2 regions of the Janthinobacterium sp. BJB301 genome follow, and region 2 is predicted to be linked to the other one. Evidence: riboswitches for the same ligand, from Rfam matches in the RefSeq annotation. Region 2 holds a riboswitch; the other holds the start of a gene.
The links. Region 2 has a riboswitch for thiamine pyrophosphate ahead of thiC (phosphomethylpyrimidine synthase ThiC). Riboswitches for the same ligand answer to the same signal wherever they lie in the genome.

Region 1 (4,342 bases), on a different contig from region 2:
CGCCTTTTTGCCCGCATATTCCCAGCTGCCATTCACGCTCAAGCCCGCCACTTGCGGCACGGCGTAGTCGGCGTGCACGGCCGCCTTGAAGGCCGGCACGTTGGGCACGCGCTTGCCATCGTAGTCCGCACTGCCCGTGCCTGATTGCTGGCTGTTCAGGGCCGTGATGGACGCGCCCAGGTTCAGGTTGGCCGATGCCTTGCCTTGGGCAGACAATTCCAGGCCACGGTGCTGGGCCTGGCCCGCGCGCACGAAGTTGTAGGTGCTCATGCTGCTGTCGAGGTACTGGTTGAATTCCAGGCCCTTGCGGATCTGGAACAGGGTGGCGGCCACCATGAAGTCCTGCGTCAGGTCCGCCTTCACGCCCAATTCGACCTGCTTCGAGCGGCTCGGCGTCAGTTCCACATTGGCGTTTTCCGCGTAGCGGTCGGCCGTGCCGCCGTGCTCCATGCCCTGCGAATACGATGCATACACGGCGATATTGTCTTGCGGGTTGTACACCAGCGCCACGTTCGGCAACAGGAAGTCGTGCTTGGCGCGGATTTCCGTGTCGGCCTTCAGCACATACTGGTAGCCATCCACATTGATGTGGCGCAGGCCGCCATGCAGCTTCCAGTTGGGCGCCAGGCTGACGATGTCCTGCACGAAGACGGATTTTTCCTTGTCGTTGCGTACCAGGCGCACGGGGCCCGTGACGCCGTCGGATGGCGCGACGATGACGGGGCGATAAATGTTGCTGATGCCCACTTCGTCGTACACGTACTTGCCGGCCCGGTCCTTGCGGTTGAAGTACGACACGCCGGCAGTGAATTCGTGGCGCAGGCTGCCGGTGGCGAACTTGCCCTGGATCATGGCTTGCGCGCTCAGCGGCTTTTTCGTTTCGCCCAGGCTGCGGAAGTCCCATACGGAGAAATCGCCATTGCTGCAGAAGACGGGCGCCCAGCTTTCCGGGCTGCAGCCATACGGATACGCCGTGTAGTCGTCGCGCTTGAACGAGTGCTGGTTGGCGGACAGGGTGGCGTGCCAGTCATCATTGAAGGCGTACTGGAAGCGCAGGCCGAGGTTGCTGGTGACGGTTTCCACCGGATGCGTCCACGGCTGCTTGTTGAGCATGGTGTCGGCGCTGACGTTGGCCGGCAGGCTGCCGTTGCTCAGCAGCTGGAAGCCGGGCGCCGTGACCTGCGCCTTGTCCTGGTAGTCGGCGTCGAGCTGCAGCAGCGCTTGCGGGGAAATCTGCCAGTCGAAGGCGCCGGAAATGAACCGACGGTTGCCGTCCGCGCCCTTGATGTAGGAACGCAGGCGCTCGGCTGCCACGTTGACGCGGTAACCGAAGCGCGTGTCTTCCAGGCGTCCGCCCAGGTCGACGGCGCCATACACGGTGCCCCGTTCGCGCGCTTCCACGGTGACGCTGCGCAGCGGTGCGGCGGTGGGGCGCTTGACGATGAAGTCGATCACGCCGCCAGGCGCGGCCACGCCTGCCTGCAAGCCGGCCAGGCCTTTTAATACTTCGATGCGTTCCTTGTTTTCCAGCGGAATTTGCGTGTCGCCAGGAATGGCCACGCCATCCTTGCGGTAGCTGGAGTTCGTGTCGAGCTTGAAGCCGCGGATGGTGAACTGTTCTGCGTAGCCGACGGCGTTGTACGATTCGTTGATGCTGGCGTCGAGCTTGACGGCATCGCTGAGATTGCGGATCTGCAAGTCCTGCATGTCTTTTTGCGAAATGACGGTGACGGACGCCGGTGTCTGCAGCAGCGGCGCGTCGGTAAAGCCGCCCACGGAGGCGCGCTTGGCGGCCGGCGCCTTGCTGGCCGTGACGACGACTTCGGCCATGTTTTGGGCCTGCGGATCGGTGGCTTCGGCGGTGTCGTTCGCAGCAAAGGCAGGCGCGGCAAACGCGTGCAGGATGGCCAGGGTCAGTACAGGACGGGAAAAATGCGCAGATAAATTCGGTGTGGACATAGATTGCTCGTGGTTCAAGCCGTCTCTGTAAAGAGCACGGCAGGCTGCTTGTTCGGCTGGCGCCAACGCAGGAGCTATCAAAGGAGGGAGGTACTTTGCGCTTTCCTTCGCTGGCATTATCCAGATCAGGTACGAAGGGTATCTCTCACCCGGATAACGACTCCAGGACCCCTAGCGGTTGACAGCTTAGCATGAACCACGGCCAGCTGTCCCCCTGGCTGACCGTTTTACAACAGTGTGGCTGGAATTTGCAAACTGCGCTACAGACTCAGTTCCAGCACCTTGCGGCTGACGGCGGGCGTCACTTCGCGCTGCTCGCCCAGCGCCGTCATGCCGTGCGCTTCCAGGGCGGACACGACGGCATCCACGCTGGCGTGGTTCAGGCCGTAGTCGGCCAGGCGCGTCTTGACGCCCATGTGGCGGAAGAAGAATTCCGTGCGCGCGATGGCGGCCTCGATGCGGCCATCCTCGTCGCCGCCGTCGAGTCCCCACACGCGGGCCGCGTATTGCAGCAGCTTGGCGCGCTTGGCCTGCTTGCGCACGCGCAGCATGCTGGGCAGGATGATGGCCAGGGTTTGCGCATGGTCGAGCTCGTACAATGCCGTCAATTCGTGGCCGATGGCGTGCGTGGACCAGTCCTGCGGCACGCCCACGCCGATCAGGCCGTTCAAGGCCAGGGTGGCGCTCCACATCACGTTGGCGCGCACGTCGTAGTCGTCCGGGTGCGACAGGGCTTTCGGGCCTTCCTCGATCAAGGTCAATAAAATGCCTTCGGCGAAGCGGTCTTGCACGGACGCGTTCACAGGGTAGGTCAAATACTGTTCCATGACATGCGCAAACGCATCGACGACGCCATTGCCCACCTGGCGTAGCGGCAAGGTGAACGTTTTCGACGGGTCCAGCACGGAGAATTTCGGATACACCTTGCGGCTCATGAACGAGCGCTTTTCCTGCGTGGCCTTGCGCGTGATCACGGCCGAGCCATTCATTTCGGAACCCGTGGCCGGTAACGTCAATACCGTGCCGAAGGGCAGGGCGGCCTCGACGATCTTGCCGCCTTTCGCCAGGATGTCCCACGCCTCGCCTTCATGCAGGGCGGCCGCGGCGATGAATTTGGTGCCATCGACCACGGAACCGCCGCCGACGGCCAGCAGGAAATCGATGCGCTCGCTTTTCACCATGGCCACGGCCTGCATCAGGGTTTCATAGCTGGGATTGGGTTCGATGCCGGCAAATTCCAGCAAGGTATGGCCGGCCAGCGCCGCCTTGACTTCATCGTAGACGCCGTTCTGCTTGATGCTGCCGCCGCCATACGTCATGAGCACTCTGGCATGCGGCGGGATCAGCGCCGTGATGGCGGCGATCTGGCCCTGGCCGAAGAGGATTTGCGTCGGATTGTAAAAGTCGAAATTGAACATGGGGCTCCTGCCGCTGGGGTTTAGGCTGTTGCTGAGCCATGATTATGGCCGAACGGGTGGAAACGTGTCGTGGACGCTTGAGCTTTTCGCCCGCGCGGTGGAGAATGCAGCCGATGTCACCACCACGCGAAAAGGAATGCGCATGACCAACGTCCCACTGGAAGAATCCGGCTTGCCGGCCACCGCGCTCGACATGCACCGCGCCATCGGCGCCACCATCGCCGCGCTGCAGGCACTGGACTTGAACAGCCAGCGTTTCGAGGCGTGCACGGACCCGGAACTGCGCCGCGTGCTCGCGCATGCGGGCGACACCAGCCGCAAGGAAGCGGCCATGCTGCTCGAATGGATGCGCCGCCGCGATGCGCGCCTGGACGCGGCCATGAAGGAAGCGCTGTTCAAGGCGGGACCGATTGTTGCCCAGTATCACTATGACGAGAAAATATTGTAACTATTGGTTTGTTACTGTGGCGTACCATGCGCCACTTTTGCATCGTTTCGCGTAGACTGTGCCCCTAATTAAATTTAACGTCGGATAGCAGCGGCTGTCCGGTGTATTCCAGGGGGCTTCAAGAAATGAGATCATTACCATACCGAGAAGGCAGCTGGTTTGCCGTGCCCTTGCCGGGCGGCGGCTATGCCGTCGGCGTGGTGGCGCGCAGGGCGCCTGCCGGGCGCATCATGCTGGCGTATATGTTCGGGCCGAAGCGCGACAGCTTGCCGACGCTCGATGAGCTGGAAGGCTTGCGGCCGGAACAGGCCGTACGCCGCCTGCGCACGGGCGACATGGCCCTGCTCAACGAGCGCTGGCCCCTGCTGGGTGACAGCCTCCACTGGGAGCGCGACGCCTGGCCCATGCCGGCCTTTATCCGCCGCAATGAATCCTTGCAGCGCGCCTGGCGCGCCAGCTATGCGGACGCGGACCCTGCCAAGCTGAACCGCGAGGAATCGATCCCCTTCGATACGCC
Region 2 (4,342 bases):
AAATTTGCGCGGCATGCGTCCCGCCAGGAATGCTTCGCGCCCGGCCCGCACGGCCAGCTTCATGGCATGCGCCATGCGCACGGGGTCGCGCGCGCCGGCGATGGCAGTATTCATCAGCACGCCATCGCAGCCAAGTTCCATGGCAATGGCCGCATCCGACGCCGTGCCCACGCCTGCGTCCACCAGCACGGGTACTTTCGCCTGATCGATGATCAGCGACAAGTTCCACGGATTCAGGATGCCCATGCCCGAGCCGATCAGCGACGCCAGCGGCATGACGGCCACGCAGCCGATGTCCTCCAGAATCTTCGCCTGGATGGGGTCGTCGCTGCAGTAGACCATCACGTCGAAGCCATCCTTGACCAGCGCTTCTGCCGCGACCAGGGTTTCCGGCATGTGCGGAAACAAGGTTTTTTCGTCGCCCAGCACTTCCAGCTTCACCAGATTGCGCCCGCCCAGGAGCTCGCGCGCCAGTTGCAGGGTGTAGACGGCATCTTTTGCGTTGTAGCAGCCGGCCGTGTTCGGCAAAATCGTGTACTGGTCCGGTGGCACGAAATCGAGCAGGCTGGGCGCGTTCGGGTCCTGGCCAATGTTGACCCTGCGGATCGCCACCGTGATGATCTGCGCTTCCGCCGCATCCGTCGCTTCGCGCGTCTGCGGCAAATCCTTGTACTTGCCGCTGCCCACCAGCAGGCGCGATGGGTACTGTTTTCCCGCAATGGTCAGCAGGTCGTTGTTTGTTGCGGTGTTCATGTGTTCTTCCTTCTCTATTCTCAACTTAACCGCCGCCGATGGCGCGTACTATTTCCACTTGATCTTGCGTCTGCAAGACCTGCCCTGGCCACGCCTTGCGCGGCACGACGTTGCGGTTGACGGCCAGCGCCAGCGCCTGGTTTTCCAGCGACAGGGCGGCGATCAATTGATCGAGGGTTTGCCCCGGCGGCACCTGGTGCGGTGCGCCGTTGAGCGTGATGGATATCAATGCAGGCATCACGCTCTCCTTCAGACCTTGCGGTACAGCTCGGCGCCGTTCTTGATGAATTCGATGGCCTTGATTTCCATGCCCTGCTTGAGCGCCTTGTCTTCCGCGATACCCATGCCGGCCGCGTATTCGCGCACCTCCTGCGTGATCTTCATCGAGCAGAAATGGGGGCCGCACATGGAGCAGAAATGCGCCACCTTGGCCGAATCCTTGGGCAGGGTTTCATCGTGGAATTCGCGCGCCTTGTCCGGGTCCAGGCCGATGTTGAACTGGTCGTCCCAGCGGAATTCGAAGCGGGCTTTCGACAGCGCGTTGTCGCGGATTTGCGCGCCCGGATGGCCCTTGGCCAGGTCGGCCGCATGCGCCGCGATCTTGTACGTGATGATGCCATCCTTGACGTCCGCCTTGTTGGGCAGGCCCAGGTGTTCCTTCGGCGTCACATAGCACAGCATGGCCGTGCCATACCAGCCGATCATGGCCGCGCCGATGCCCGAGGTGATGTGGTCATAGCCGGGCGCGATATCCGTCGTCAACGGCCCCAGGGTGTAGAACGGCGCTTCGCCGCACTGCTCCAGCTGCAAGTCCATGTTTTCCTTGATGAGCTGCATCGGTACGTGGCCCGGACCTTCGATCATCACTTGCACGTCGTGCTTCCACGCAACCTGCGTCAGTTCGCCCAGGGTTTTCAGTTCGCCCAGCTGCGCCTCGTCGTTGGCGTCGTAGATGGAACCGGGACGCAAGCCGTCGCCCAGCGAGAACGACACGTCATACGCCTTCATGATTTCGCAGATCTCTTCGAAATGCGTGTACAGGAATGATTCCTGATGGTGCGCCAGACACCATTTCGCCATGATGGAGCCGCCGCGCGAGACGATGCCCGTCAAGCGCTTGGCCGTCATCGGCACATAGCGCAGCAGCACGCCCGCATGGATGGTGAAGTAGTCGACGCCCTGCTCGGCCTGCTCGATCAGGGTGTCGCGGAAAATTTCCCACGTCAGATCTTCGGCCTTGCCATTGACCTTTTCCAGCGCCTGGTAGATGGGCACGGTACCGATGGGGACGGGGCTGTTGCGCACGATCCATTCGCGCGTCTCGTGGATATGTTTACCTGTGGACAGGTCCATCACATTGTCGCCACCCCAGCGGATGGCCCAGGTCATCTTTTCCACTTCCTCGCCGATGGAAGACGTCACGGCGGAATTGCCGATATTCGCATTGATCTTCACGAGGAAATTGCGGCCGATAATCATCGGTTCGACTTCCGGGTGGTTGATGTTGGCCGGAATGATGGCGCGGCCGCGGGCGATTTCCTCGCGCACGAATTCCGGCGTGATTTCCGCCGGGATGCTGGCGCCGAACGACTGGCCAGGATGCTGGCGGCCCATCAGGTCGGCCAGGCGTTCGCCCATGGGGCCGGAAGCTTTCAGCTCGCGCAAATATTCCTGCCGGCGCATGTTTTCGCGGATGGCAACGAATTCCATTTCCGGCGTGATGATGCCTTGGCGCGCGTAATGCATTTGCGTCACGTTCTTGCCGGCAATGGCGCGGCGCGGCTTGCGGTGCAAGTTGAAACGCAGCTCGGCCAGTTTCGGGTCCGCCAGGCGGGCGATGCCGTAATCGGAGGTCGGACCGGGCAATTCTTCCGTGTCGGCGCGCTCCATGATCCATGGCAGGCGCGGCGTATCCAGGCCCGAGCGGATGTCGATCTGCACGTCCGGGTCCGTGTAGGGGCCGGAGGTGTCGTAGACGTAGATCGGCGGATTCTTTTCGCCGCCGAATGACGCTTCCGTATCGGACTGGCTGATCTCGCGCATCGGCACGCGGATGTCGGGGCGGCTGCCTTGCACGTAAATCTTGCGCGAATTGGGCAGCGGCGCGATGGCGGCTTCGTCGACCGTGGCGGTGGCGGAGAGGAATTTCGGGTTGGCGTTCATTTTGGCTCCTTGGCTAGACTATTTTTAAGCCTGGAGCCAGCTAAGGAGGTTCGGCTGCGCGCACGCGGAAAAGCGGGGTGCGTTCATCCTAAAGCTTCCCTTCGCTGGCATTATCCAGATCAGGTTCGGAGGGTATTTCTCACCCGCGCTTGCACCGTGTTTCCACAGCGAAAGGCAGGACCCCTAGCGTTTGCCGCCTTGCGGCAGCGAGCCAATTATACGCGGTTCACGCCGCGTGGCCAGATGATTTCTTGCAGGTGTCGTCTTTGCGCATCTGCTGCATTGCAACAGACGCCATCGCGCTTATTTCTTCTTGCCCCAGCGCCAGCTGGTCGGTTCGCCCTTCAGCTGGCAGATGAAAATGAGCACGGCAACGATGGCCACTTCATAGACGATGTAGCCGACCAGCATGGTTTGCGGCGGAAACAGGAAGGCGCCGCAGGCGAACAGCGCCAGCGCGGCCAGGAACACCAGCCAGCCTTGCCAGGTGATGGGCAAGCCCCAGCCCCAGCCATAGGTCTTGGCGGGGAACCAATAGGAGGGAGATTTGTCAGCCATGATGCTTTCCTTGTGGATGTGGATGGCACCAAGTATAAATCAGGCGATGCGCAAGCGCTCCGTGACATCGAGGCCGATGCCGCGGTAGCCGATGAAGCGGCTGCCATTGTCGAACATCGGTTCGCCGCTCACTTGCAGGTACTGCGTGCTGCCGTCGAGGTTGGCGCGGCTGTAGATGAAATCAAGGAACGGTTCGCGTGCGGCAATTTTTGCGTCGAGCAGCGCGCGTTCGGTGGCGTTCCAGCGCTGTGGCTCTTCCTCGCTGCCAATGCCCAGCATTTCGGCCACGGGGCCGGAAAAGCGCGTCAGATTGCCTTGCGCATCCTGTTCCCAGTACCAGTCGGACGACAGTTCCGTGAAGCGCTGGAAGCGCGCTTCGCTTTCGCGCAGCTCCGCCGTGCGCGCTTCCACCATCTGTTCCAGCGACTTGTTGTATTCGGCCAGCTTCTGGTACAGCAAGCGCACTTCCAGCATGTTGTGGATGCGCGTTTTCACTTCCACCAGGTCGAAGGGCTTGCTGACGAAATCCTTGGCGCCCGCTTGCAGCGCGCGCAGCTTGTGGCCGGGCTGGGCCGTGATCACCAGCACGGGCAGATAGCTGCCCGCTTCGATGTCGCGCAAGCCTTCCATCACCTCGAAGCCATCCATTTCCGGCATCTGCAAGTCGAGCAGGATCAGGTCGTAACGGTGCTGCTGGTGCAGCGCATGCACGGCTTGCGGATCCATGGTGGAGGTGATGCGCGTATAGCCGGCATTGCGCAGCACCTGTTCCAGCAGCATGACGTTGGCCTCCTGGTCATCAACGATGAGGATGCTGGCGTTCAGGATCTCGGTGGCTTGAAGCATGGCGGTATTCCTAAAATTAAGT

Region 1: linked by a shared signal. The riboswitch ahead of CSQ91_RS11960 (TonB-dependent siderophore receptor) and the one ahead of thiC (phosphomethylpyrimidine synthase ThiC) in region 2 are both predicted to bind thiamine pyrophosphate.

The regions. Positions count from the first base shown of each region.
Region 1 covers NZ_PDZJ01000001.1:2,700,271-2,704,612, reverse strand. Annotated here, with positions in the region: gene CSQ91_RS11960 (TonB-dependent siderophore receptor) at 1-1,959, opposite strand, end outside; TPP riboswitch at 2,045-2,142, opposite strand; gene CSQ91_RS11955 (iron-containing alcohol dehydrogenase) at 2,220-3,377, opposite strand; gene CSQ91_RS11950 (ferritin family protein) at 3,520-3,825, shown strand; gene CSQ91_RS11945 (Imm26 family immunity protein) at 3,951-4,342, shown strand, end outside.
Region 2 covers NZ_PDZJ01000006.1:152,723-157,064, forward strand. Annotated here, with positions in the region: gene CSQ91_RS26205 (thiazole synthase) at 1-753, opposite strand, end outside; gene thiS (sulfur carrier protein ThiS) at 779-982, opposite strand; gene thiC (phosphomethylpyrimidine synthase ThiC) at 1,003-2,916, opposite strand; TPP riboswitch at 2,996-3,111, opposite strand; gene CSQ91_RS26220 (hypothetical protein) at 3,220-3,474, opposite strand; gene CSQ91_RS26225 (response regulator) at 3,514-4,320, opposite strand.